2 regions of the Clostridium sp. C1 genome follow, and region 1 is predicted to be linked to the other one. Evidence: a T-box and tRNA genes for the amino acid it is inferred to sense, from the RefSeq annotation. Region 1 holds a T-box; the other holds one or more tRNA genes.
What was found. The T-box of region 1 lies ahead of alaS (alanine--tRNA ligase). A T-box ahead of a tRNA ligase gene usually reads a tRNA of that ligase, here a tRNA-Ala.
Positions count from the first base shown of each region.

Region 2: it has a tRNA-Ala gene. The T-box ahead of alaS (alanine--tRNA ligase) is inferred to sense a tRNA for this amino acid. The anticodon was not compared.

Region 1 is NZ_CP073631.1:1,151,242-1,158,047, forward strand. Features, by position in the region: gene alaS (alanine--tRNA ligase) at 1-1,367, opposite strand, end outside; T-box leader at 1,402-1,601, opposite strand; gene KEC48_RS06305 (dihydrofolate reductase family protein) at 1,633-2,163, opposite strand; gene KEC48_RS06310 (Na/Pi symporter) at 2,170-3,123, opposite strand; gene KEC48_RS06315 (AI-2E family transporter) at 3,180-4,217, opposite strand; gene KEC48_RS06320 (hypothetical protein) at 4,267-4,404, opposite strand; gene KEC48_RS06325 (ATP-dependent RecD-like DNA helicase) at 4,447-6,639, opposite strand; gene mnmA (tRNA 2-thiouridine(34) synthase MnmA) at 6,639-6,806, opposite strand, start outside.
Region 2 is NZ_CP073631.1:2,830,256-2,837,061, reverse strand. Features, by position in the region: gene KEC48_RS15110 (family 1 glycosylhydrolase) at 1-1,005, opposite strand, end outside; gene KEC48_RS15105 (alpha/beta hydrolase-fold protein) at 1,017-1,751, opposite strand; gene KEC48_RS15100 (PTS transporter subunit EIIC) at 1,795-3,084, opposite strand; gene bsh (choloylglycine hydrolase) at 3,222-4,190, opposite strand; tRNA gene KEC48_RS15090 (tRNA-Ala) at 4,293-4,368, opposite strand; tRNA gene KEC48_RS15085 (tRNA-Ile) at 4,389-4,465, opposite strand; tRNA gene KEC48_RS15080 (tRNA-Ile) at 4,490-4,566, opposite strand; gene KEC48_RS15075 (N-acetylmuramoyl-L-alanine amidase) at 4,641-5,309, opposite strand; gene KEC48_RS15070 (MATE family efflux transporter) at 5,538-6,806, opposite strand, start outside.

The DNA of each region.
Region 1 (6,806 bases):
TCAGATGGTTCATCAAAAGCCATTAAATCTGGTTTTTGTGAACACATTGATTCCATATCTCCACGTGCATTTCTGGCACGTTCCTGTTGAGCTTTCATTTCTGCTTTAAATCCTTCTTCATCGACTTCAAAGCCTGATTCTTGAGCAATTTCCACAGTTAATTCTAATGGGAAACCATATGTATCATATAATTTAAAAGCATCTTGACCATTTAATAAATAATTCTCACTCTTTTGTAACATCTGATTTAATAATCTTTCACCATTAGATAATGTTTTGTGGAATGCTTCTTCTTCTTTTTTCACCAAACCACTGACATAGTCTACTTTTGATGGTAGATAATCATAGAAATCTTTCATGATATCCGCAACCACACCAACTAGTTCATACATAAATGAATGATCAATACCAATCTTTTTACCATAACGTACTGCACGTCTTAAAATTCTTCTTAAAACATAACCACGTCCAGCATTATCAAATAACGCACCATCGCTTAATGCAAAAGTCACAGTACGGATATGATCAGCAATCACACGATAAGCCATTTTGTTATCTTGATATGGAACCTTTGCAAGCTTTTCAGTCGCATGGATAATTGGTAAGAATAAATCAGTATCAAAGTTTGTTTCTCCCTCTTGAATAATGCTGACAAGTCTTTCAAGACCCATTCCTGTATCAATATTTTTTTGTGGTAATTCTTTATATTCTTTACGATCAATGGCAGGGTTGCAGTCATATTGTGAAAAGACAACATTCCATACTTCAATGTAACGATCATTTTCCATTTCATCAAAGAATAGTTTTTCTCCTAATCCTTCTGGATCATATTTTTCTCCACGATCATAGAAAATTTCAGAATCTGGTCCACCTGGTCCTTCACCAATTTCCCAGAAGTTATCATATGTTTTTAAAATATGACTTGGCTCAACATGACAAACTTCTGTCCAGATACGATAAGCATCTTCATCATCAGTATAAACACTGACATATAATTTGTCTTTATCAAACCCAATCCATTCTGGACTTGTTAAAAACTCCCAAGCAAAAGGAATGGCTTCTTCTTTAAAATAATCTCCAATTGAGAAGTTTCCTAACATTTCAAAAAATGTATGATGTCTGGCAGTTTTCCCTACATTTTCAATATCATTTGTACGAATAGATTTTTGTGCATTTGCAATACGATTACAAGCTGGTTTTTCTGTTCCATCAAAATATTTTTTTAATGCTGCAACACCAGCATTGATCCATAATAAAGTAGGATCATTGTGGGGAATCAATGATGCCCCTGGTTCAATCATATGTCCTTTAGACTTAAAAAAATCCAAAAACATCTGACGCACTTGATTTCCTGTTAATTGTTTCATAATTTTCCTCCTTTGAATAAAAAAAGTCATTCCTAAAAGGAACGACTATTATCGCGGTACCATCCTCATTCATAATGAATATTCATTATGCTCTTTAATCGTTAACGCCGACATACGTTGATGTTTTCATCACTCTTAGAAGGTAGCTTTCTTTATAAGCTTCTAGAAATTTGCACCAACCATTTCCTCTCTATAAGTTCACTTATAAATACTTTTCTTCTTCAACGATTTGACTTTGATATTATATCCAATTTATCATAAAAAATCAATACTTCTTCTCATATTCAATATCAACAATCCCATTATAAACATATGTCTTGATTAAAGATAATCTTTTTTCATGATCAAAGTCTTCAAATAGACGTGCTCCTTTACCAATTAAAGCAGGAATCATAGAAATATGATACTCATCTATCATATTAGCTTGGATTAATGGAGTAATAAATTGTTGACCTCCACAAATCCAGATATCCTTTCCAGCTTCTTGTTTTAGTCTTTTAACTAAAGTGCAGATATCTTCCAAAGTAAAGACAATATTATCAAAAGATAATTGTGTTATTGATGATAAAACATAAATTTTCAATCCCTGATGAATCTGTTGCTCTAGTTTCTTTTGCATCATTTGAAAAGTTTTTTCACTCATAATGACACAATCAACATGTTTTAAAAGATGATAGTAACTTTCAGTTGGTGGATATGAAGTATTGTCACCATGTAACCAGTCAATACGACCATCTTGATCAGCCATATATCCATCTAAACTCATTGCAATATATAAAATAACTTTACGCATCATTGATTCCTACTTTCCATGATTTTTATAGTGACTTGGATATATCCATTGAATGACTTTCATTAAATAAGGTTCACACAATAAAACAATGAATGTGGTGAGTATATTATAGAAAGTATGCATATTGGCAATTTGATGGTTTGGGGATAAGGGTGATATATTTTTAATCATATCAATCAAAGGTAGGCATTGACATAAAACAAGAAAGCTCATAGCTCCTACAAGATTAAAAAGGAAATGAAAAAGAGCCAGACGTTTACCATTACGACAACCAGATAAAGAAGCTAAAAAACCTGTGATACAGGTTCCTAAGTCAAAACCTAATAAAAGATAAACTGACTGTTGAAATGAAACAAGCTGTTGCATCGCTAAAATTTGTAAAATGCCTACGGATGCTGATGAACTTTGAATGAGTGCCGTAAATAACATACCCATACCAACACATAATAAAGGATTTTGAAGTTGTATAAAAAAACCAATAATCCATGAGGAATGTTGTAATGGCAGCATGGATTGTGACATCATTTCTAATCCCATAAACAAAAGACCTAAAGCCATCATGACTTGGCCTATAAGCTGTTTGATACCTTGACTAATCAAATAAAACAAAACTCCTATAAATGATAATGCAGGCGCAAAAGCACCGATATCTAAGGCTATCATCTGTCCAGTAATAGTCGTTCCAATGTTGGCTCCCATCATAATCCATATTGCTCTTTTTAAAGTCATAATATGAGCATTTAAAAAACCAATCAATATCACACTCATAGCTGAAGAACTTTGGATCAAAGCTGTTAAAAGTATACCCACTCCTATCGCTTTCATGCGATGATTGGTTAATTTTAAAAGAATGATTTCCAGTCTTTCTCCCAGTCCTGATGTCAATCCTTGTGACAACATATTCATTCCCAAAAGAAATAAAGCCAGTCCTCCTAATAAACCCAAATAATGTGTTGCTGTCATGAATTCACACCCCTTTATTATCATATATGATAATAAAAAGAAAATTTGAGAAATTCTTATTCATTTTCATGATGTATTATTCTTTGAATATCTTCTCTAATATGTAAATTCTTTAATAATTCTACAAGAAAAATCACATAGGATAATAATAATGGTGAAAAGATCATACCTACAATACCAAATAAATCACCAAAGAAGGTTAATGCTATAATAAGATAGATGGGGTGTATTTGAATGCCTCTAGAAAAAAGATAAGGCTGTAAATAGGAAGATTCCAGATATTGTAAAACCATAACCACAACAAAAGAAGCATAACCTAAATGTTGATCAATAAAAAACTCATAAATAATCACAGGAATACCACCAATATAAGGTCCAACATAAGGAATCAGATTTGTCAAAGCTAAAAATAAAGCAATCCAGATTGCATAATTTTGATTGATAAAGAAAAAAGGTATCAAACACATGATAAAGAAAAAGATAAAATCTAGAATCATAGATTTCATAAATTGATAAGTTGTTAATTTGAGTTTTTTTAGTGTTTGCATACAGATACCTTGTTTTTCAAAAGGTAAGTAGATAATCGCTTTTTCAATGAGATGTAAATTATCATAAGATAAATAAAAAGAAATACCTAAAGCAATTAATATATTACCTGCCCAATATATAACGGTCTGTGTCCAACCATTAAAAATATCAATAAAATAATCAATAATCTGATAGTCTTCTAAAAAACGAATAAATGTTGAAAAAATGGGATTGACCATGATTTGACTATCACAAATGCGATGATAAAATAAAAGACATTGATCTAATAAATAAGGAATAAGAAAATAACAACTTAGAATAAATAATAATGAAAATGATAAATAAAGATGTGTAACAACGATTTTTCTTGATAAACGATCATTTGTAAAATAATCAATAATGGGATCAATTAAGAAATGAAAAAACAAAGCTATTAACAATGGAAATATCAATCGTAAAAGATAGCTGATAAGTGCTCCAATACGAAACAATGTATACACATAGTATAATAAAATCGCACATAGACTCAATAAAATAAGAGATTTTGCTATATTTTCTTTTTTCATAAAACCTCCTCGAGAAGAAAAGGACTGTTCATCAGTCCTTTTGTACTTCTTAAAGTTGTTCTTTAATCGCTTTTTTGGCTTTATGAACACTATGTTCAATGCTATCTGCACATGGCATATCACTCATCATAATCATTGCCGCAGCAACAATTCCTGCCGAGAAAAAAGCAACAGCTAATTTTGACATGATTATTCACTCCTTTAAAAGTACATTCTTAGTATGTCCTCATTATTCAAAATCATACAAAGAAATCTCTGGAGTTTTTTTCATTCTTTCAATTAATGTTGTTTTTCTTCTTTCATCCTGTTTATGTGTAATACCATAAACAAAAGCCTGATGACTTCCCAAAAACCATAAAGATTGTTTTGCTCGTGTGAGTCCAGTATAAATTAGATTTTTCTTCAACATAATATAATAGTCTTTAAGCACAGGCATAATCACAATTTTAAACTCATTCCCTTGTGATTTATGAACACTCATACAGTAAGCATGAGTTAAAGTATAAAACTCCTGTGGTGTATATTCTACAATCGTTCCATCAAAATCTACAATCATCTTATCTGTTAAATATTCAAAATTATCCTTATAACAAATCTCTACTAAAGTTCCTATATCACCATTAAAAACATTATCTTCAACACGATTTTTTAACTGTAAGATTTTATCTCCTTCTCTAAATACTCTTTTGCCCACACGCAATTCATTTTTAAATCCATCCGATGGATTCAACAATTCCTGTAAACAATCATTTAAAGCATCAATACCAGCAACTCCATTATACATCGGTGCTAAAACTTGGATATCTTGTCCATCATAGCCATCTTCTAATGCTTTGGATACAAGAACACGTACATACTTCACAACATCATAAGGTGTACATGTTTGAAAATGTATATCTGAATATTGAAAAAACAAGTTTTCATCATACTGATCATTACGAATACTATGTGCCAGTTGGACAATACCACTTTCTTTAGATTGACGATAGATGTAATGCAAAGCAATGGTAGGAATACATTCACTTTCTATTAAATCTTTTAAAACATGTCCTGGTGCAACAGATGGTAATTGCTGATCATCACCAATTAATAAAATCTGACTAACTTTTTGACACGCTAATAAAAGATGGGAAAATAACAACGAATCAACCATTGAAAACTCATCAATAATGAGTAAATCAACATCCAAAGGATTTTTTTCATTAACCGCAAAAGTATTGGTATGTAAATCCCATTTTAATAAACGATGAATTGTACATGCCTCAACACCAGTGACTTCACTTAAACGTTTTGCAGCTCTCCCAGTTGGGGCAACAATGGCTAATCGCTGATCAGGATTTAAACGTTGATAAATCTTAATCATCGCATTGACAATTGTTGTTTTTCCTGTTCCCGGTCCTCCTGTAATAATCATGGCTGAATGTTCCATAAAAAGTTTAATCGCTTCTTTTTGAAAATCATCATATTCAATAAAAAGTTCTTTTTCTAAATCTTCTAAAATCTTGTCTATGTCTTTTGAATCAATATCATAAAGAGGTGTATGTAGCCATCTTTTAAAGATTTGTGATATGTTGATTTCACTTTGATATAACTCATAAGGATAATAACGATCTTCTTCTTGAATAATCTTGTTTTGTTCTAAAACATCAGTAAATGCTGCTTCAAAGCTCTCATCATCTATTTGAGGTATATATCTATGAAATCTTTTGACAATTGTTTCATAGTTATGATAAGTACTTCCATCTTGAAAACAGGCTTCTTTTAAAGCATAGACAATGGCTGCCTGTATACGATGATGATCATATTGATCAACACCTATCTTTAAAGCTAAATCGTCCGCTGTCTTAAATCCTATTCCATCAATATCATCAATAAGCTGATAAGGATTATTTTGTAAAATATCCAATGTTTTTTCTTGATAAACAGCTTGAATTAAAGCCAGATGACGTGTAGAAATGCCATGTCCCATAAAAAACATCAAAACTTCCTGATCAAAATCCTGTGAAGACAAAACACTAGCTATGGTTTCACGCTTGGTTTCATTCATACCACGAACATGATCTAAAACATGTTTATCTTCTTTGATTTTGGTTAATGCATCTTTTCCTAAAACTTCTACAATAGCTGTTGCCTGTTTTTCACCAATACCTTTAAATAAAGGACTAGATAAATAGCGAATGATTTCACTTTCTTCATTCGCTAAAACAATCTCATAAGATTGAATTTGAAATTGTTTACCATATTTAGGATGAATAATATATTCTCCCTGAAAATGATATTTATCATGAAGATTGACATAACTCATATAACCTGTCGCTAAAATCGGTTTATCTTCCTGTTCACTATCAATCAGACAGACAATAAACTTAGTATCTTCACTATAAAATTTAATACGTTTTATAATTCCCGTATATGTCAACATTATAAGTATGTAATCTCCTTATCATCTTTATACACCTTTTCAATTGTGCCACCACCCAAGCAAACATCACCATCATAAAAAACTGCTGCTTGTCCTGGAGTAACGGCTTTAACAGGTTGCTTAAAAGTAACGAAAAGCGTATTTTCATCAATAAAACGGACAGACAC
Region 2 (6,806 bases), 1.4 Mb from region 1:
ATTTTCACGTGTTGCAATTACTGCTGAATTATAATAACTAAATGAAATAAAATCGACTGTCCCTAAAAGTAATATCTGATCATCTCCATCTTCTTTTTGAAGTACCACATTCTGTCTTTCTAACTCTTTTAATTTATAACTTGGATAATAACCACGACATTGTACATCATAGTAGAAATCTTTAAAGTCTCTAGCCATTTCCATTTCAGCAATAGCGTCATTTGGATTGCATGTTTCAGGATAGAAAAGAATATTAGCTATCATTAAACCAATCTGAAAATCAGGATTAATTTGATGTCCTAAATAAACAGCTTTTGCACTAGCAAGTAACAAATGATAAATGGCCTGTTGCTGTTTTTGAGGATTGGATGCTTCTGTAATACCTAAAGTAGAATAATCTCTTAAAAAATTAATTTCATTAAAAGTCAGCCAGTATCTAACTTTATTTTGATAACGCGTAAAAATAGTACGACAGTAGTTCATAAAGAAATCTATTGTTCTACGATCTAACCAGCCTTCATATTGATGAGCTAAATGAAGTGGTAAATCAAAATGATTAATTGTTACAAGGGGTTCAATACCATACTTATGACATTCATCAAACACATCATCATAGAATTTTAATCCTTCTTCATTAGGTTTATCGTCATCACCATGAGGAAAAATACGTGACCAGTTAATGGACATTCTAAATGTTTTATATCCCATTTCACCCATTAAAGCAATATCTTCTTTATAGTGATGATAAAAATCAGTTGCTACATGACTTGGATAATAAACATCTTCGTCAACAATAGCTTTTGCACCTTTTGGCACATCTTCAAAACGATTAATTTCTTTTTTTGTTCCATCCTCAAGTTCAATCATAATACGTCGAGGATGTTTTTGATCACCATTTGTAATGGTATCAGCAGTCGCTAAACCTTTACCACCACTCAAATAACCACCTTCGTATTGATTGGCTGCTGTAGCACCACCCCATAAAAAGTCTTTAGGAAATCCCATATTTTACCTCCTTAAATTTTTCTTTTTGCATTTGCATAAGCATCACTGCGTGGAATCCAATCTAAAAATTCTTCAATACACTTGTCCCAGAAACGCCATTCATGTTCATAGCCTGGTACACTCAACCATGTTAATGGCATCTTTTTTTCTTTTAAACTTTTAACGAATTGAACATTCGTATCATAAAGAAAATCCTTATCACCACAAGCCATATAAATAGGAATCTCTTGTTGACATTGTTCCAAAACTTCATAAAGATCAATTGGATTTCCCTGCATTTCAATACCTGGTGAAAATGCACCAATAGCCCTATATTTTTCTGGATGACTCAATCCATGATAAAGAGCACCAAATCCCCCCATAGAAAGTCCTGCAATATAAGTATCTTCTTTTCTTGTAGAAACTGGGAAAACTTGAGTAATAAATTCTGGTAATTCATTTTCTATAAAATCTGCGAATAAATCCTCATCTTGATCGATATATTTTTTATTTTCACCTGAAATCATAACCACAGCAATCTGTCTTTCTTCAGCATATAATTCCACATTTGTATAGCCACACCATTGTGCATGATTATTTCCAAAACCATGTAAAAGATATAATACTGGAAACTTTTGATGGTAGTCATGATGAATCTTTCCTTGATTCATCATACTTTCAGGAATTGTCACTGTTGGTAAAATAACATCAATATCAACAGTTCTCATCAGTGTATAAGAAATAACATTACATTGTATTTTTGCCATAATATCTTCTCCTTTCAAAAAAGAAGTTTGTCAATACAAACTTCTATTGAGCTTTCATTTCCTGTTCTTGTTTTAAAGCATTGTTGTCATCAATTAAGAAGAATGGTAAATACATGATAAAATGAATAGCTAAACTGATTAACCATAACAACAACATGAATATACCACCTTGGAAGAACGTTGTAATAAATCCAGGTGTAACCCAAGGCATTGAAATTGTTGGATTAAACTGAATTGGGAAAATACCAATTAATGCCCAAGCAACAAGTCCAGATGCAGCTGGTGAAAAGACCATTGGGATAACATATAATGGATTTAACATGATTGGGAAACCAAATATAATTGGCTCATTAATATTAAAAATATTAGCTGGAATCACAAGTTTTCGCATAGCTTTATATTTTTCTGATTTCGCAAATAATGTCGCAATACATAATCCTAATGTATTTCCTGCACCACCAATTTGCACACATGCCCCTAAGATTCCAAACACAAGATAAGGCATTGTTTCTCCAGCTAGAAAAGCTTCTGTATTTGCCATAGAGGCCATCATTAATACAGGCATATATGGCATTAAAATAGCATTTGGATGAATTCCAAAGAACCAGATTAAATTCATTAATGAGAAAACAATAATTAATGAAATTGGTGAAGCTCCAAAATATGAAATAGGTTGACCAATCAATGTTGAAACAACATTAAAGACATTACCATATGGTGTAAATGTACATGCCCATTTTAAGGCAAAAACAAATGTAAAGATAATCATAGCGACAAATGTTGGTGCTAATGACATACTTACCATAGGTGGAACAGAATCTGGTAATTTTAATTTTAAATTCTTACTCATTAAATAACAGTATAATCTAGGAATCAATAAACCTAAAATCAAAGCTAAGAAAATTCCATCACTACCCATATAGCTTGTTGATAAAGCTGATACAGAAGTTCCTACTTCATTTGTAAACGTCTGAATCGGCATTAAAATAATAAAGGCTGCTGTTGACATGACAGCTCCAATAATACCTTGTTCTCCTTCATTTCTAGTAAAACAATATCCAATTGCTCCTACAACATAAATAGCAAGTAAAGATAATGTTAAAGATACAACCTCTTGCCCTACTGTATATAATCCTGTACTGTTTAAAAAATCAACCCATGGATCAATAGGCAAATTAGATAAGACAGCAATAACTGCTACACCTAAAGTAATTGGCATAGTATACATAAACCCTTCTGTTAAGGCTTTAATATACTTACTCTTAGCGACCATTGTTGCAAATGGTCCGACAATTTTTTCTAAGCCTACTTGCAGCTTATTAAAAAAATTCATGTTTTTTCCTCCTCCTATTATGAAACTCATAGCGCTAAAATCATTTCATTTTCTAGAAAAAAGTATATCTTACTTCTTTATTTTAAAATGTTTCATTTTTAATATTTTTATTATCAATAATAAACAAAAGAAACTGCCTAAGCAGTTTCATAATATTGGATATTTTGTTGTCTATTTAAAATAAATATATATAATTGTGAAGCTTGAAGATCAAGTTTTTTCATTTGTATACCTTGAATTTGATTATTATCATATGTTTTATAATAGTAAGTCAACTGATTCATGCTCATACAACATGAATAAATAGTATAATCATCTTTATCTTGACTGGTCTTCACTGAACCTTTGACCATTGCGACAGCATCTAAGATATGAAAAATCTGGCTGATATTTTCATGTTCACAATCATTCATCTTTGCATTGTCTTTTAACCATAACGCTTTAATAAAGCGTGATGCAGGAGAATAATCACCTGGTAATCCAACTGTTCCTAAACCATTACCATATGGTTTCATATTTTGATGAATCAAATTATCTTGTGGATATGCTGATGTTAAATGCATATAATGATGAACATTCCACTGATGATATGGATAAGGTGGATTATTTGTCAGAATATGTAATGAATCTTCATATATCTGCAAACCTGTTTTTGTTGATTCTAAAATCAGACTTTCGTTTTGATCAGCAATAATCCAATGCAAAGGAGCTAAAGGCATTTGTGGTAGAAATGGTATATTGATAATATGGAGTTGATGTATGATGGATTTGATTTCATGAACACTTTGATATTTACCTAAAAAATAAGGAATTAATTCATAAGGTGTTAGATTTAACTTTTTATCTTCTTGATCAAAATAATGTGCATTATCTGGAAAATATAAGCCAGCCATACATAAACCTTTTTCATTCATTGCTTCAGCATATAATGGATAATCTTCAACAACTGTTGCCATCCCTATCAAAGCATATTGATTTTTAAAATCCGTTCCATTTTTGAATGGAAAATTATAGAATCTTGGTGTAACAACAACTTCTTCTTGAAATCCTGTTTCTAAATCAAGATTTCTTCCAAAATATCCATGACATTGAAAAGCTGTACACATAGTTAATCACCTCTTTACATTATTATAGACTATTTTCCATGAAATAACAAAAAACCTGCATCAAATGCTTTATAAAACATTCAATACAGGTTATATCCTATATGGTGGAGCTTAGCGGGATCGAACCGCTGACCTCCTGCGTGCAAAGCAGGCGCTCTCCCAGCTGAGCTAAAGCCCCATAAAAATATATATTATACATGGTGGGCCTGAATGGACTTGAACCATCGACCTCACCCTTATCAGGGGTGCGCTCTAACCAGCTGAGCTACAGGCCCATGTATATATGTGACAGTAATTAATGGTGGGCCTGAATGGACTTGAACCATCGACCTCACCCTTATCAGGGGTGCGCTCTAACCAGCTGAGCTACAGGCCCATTAACGACTGCCCTAATATATTAGCATAGCCTTCATTTTTCGTCAATACTTTTTTTCGTTTTTATATATATTTTTATAGAGGTGCTGCTAGTGAATGAAAATAGTCTTCTATACCATCACTAATGACGATTGCTAATTTTTGATGATACGCACGACTTTTTAATTGTCCTCGTTCATTAGCATTAGATAAAAAACCACATTCTATTAAAACTCCCAATGATTGAGTTGCACGTAAAATATAAAAACTACTTGATGAAACATTCTTCCTTGTTCCTGTTAATGTTTTCATCTGATCATGAATGCAATTGGCTAATCTTTTTCCATCTTCACTTTTTTTATAATAAAACACTTGAGAACCCCAAGCACTAGATGTGGAAGAATTAAGATGTATACTCAAAAATAGATCTGGTTGATATGCATCTACTTGCAAAGCTCTTAAATACATATCATCTTGTTTAGAATAGTTATAATTTCTTTTTGTCATATCTTGATCATCAGTACGTGTCATATATACTGTAGCCCCTCGTGATTCTAATTCCTCTTTTAAAGCAAAACTGATTTTCAAATTTAAAGTATCCTCATCCACCCCTGCTACACTGGCACCATTATCTAAACCACCATGACCTGGGTCTAATACAATCACTCTTTGATTTAATAATTTTGATGATGATACATGAATCACTGGTTTATATAAACATGTACATAAAGCAAAAAGGATAATAAAAGACATCGTTTTTTTCATATGAATCATCACCCGTTTATTTATATGAAAAAAGAAATTCCTTTATGACTTGAATCAAAAAAGAAAGCATATCTTCAATATGCTCCCCCTATTATTATTTCTTTTGACTCAACAACATACAAGATATAGCCACAAATAAAGCTAATACAATCCAGAAAAATGCTCCATCCATAAAATCTACAATCATTTCCATTTTCCTCCTTGCCATCATTTCAACAAGAGTCCTTATTATTCTAAAGTTCTCACTTTCTTCTTGAGATCTTTTCCAATCGTTAATAACATTGTTAAATAACAGGCTCCCCCACCAATAAAATTACTAATAGCTTCAGCGATAAAAACACCCTGAATACCAATATATATAGGTAATATGAAAGTCAGTGGTACAACAATCATGACTTTTCTAAATATAGAAAAGAAAACAGCCTGTTTTGATTTTCCTAGTCCTACGGCTATAGATTGTCCACTCATTTGAAAAGCCATCATAAAGAAACCAAAGAAATATAAATGAATGGCTTGAACTCCTTCTTTTAAAATATCAGGATTGTGACTAAAGATTTGAATATAGAGCTGAGGAAATAAGGTAATACTCAACCACAATACAAAACTCGTTAAAAAGCAAGTCAATGTCGTAAAACGAATGCCTTTTAAAACTCTTTGATATTGTTTTGCTCCGTAATTATAGCCAAGAACTGGCTGTGAAGCATTGGCTAAACCTTGACCGGGTAAAGACACAACCTCTCTAATAGAATTAATAATAGTCATAATGGCAATATAGAAATCTCCACCATAAGTCTGCAAAGTCACATTACAGACAATTGTCACAACTGAATTTGTAATCCCCATCATAAATCCAGCCATACCTAAAGCAAATATCTTTTGAACATGTTTGATTTTTAAAATCATTTTTTCTTTTTTTAATTTTAAAATTGTTTTCTTTCCAGTTAAAAACTGCAAAGTCCATAATGCAGATATACATTGAGAAATAACAGTTGCTATAGCAGCACCTTTGACTCCCATTGAAAAGACAAATATAAAAAGAGGATCTAAAATAATATTTGTCACTGCTCCTAATAAAACTGTCATCATCCCTATTTTCGCAAATCCTTGACTATTAATAAAACTATTCAATCCTAATCCAATTAAAACAAAGGGCGTTCCCAATAAATAAATCGTCATATAATCGTTTGCATAACCAATCGTATTTTCACTTGCTCCAAAAGCCCATAATAAAGGCTCCTTAAAAATAAAACCAACTAACATAATAAGAATAGAACAAATGATTAATAAAGAAAACGCATTTCCCATAATTTCTTCAGCCAGATCATTATTTCCACTACCTCTTGCAATAGAACACAGTGGTGATCCACCCATTCCAAATAAATTCGCAAAAGCAATAATTATTGAAATTAAAGGTAAGCATAATCCTAAACCACTCATAGCTAATGAAGCAACCTCAGGTAATCTTCCAATATAAATACGATCAACAACGTTATATAA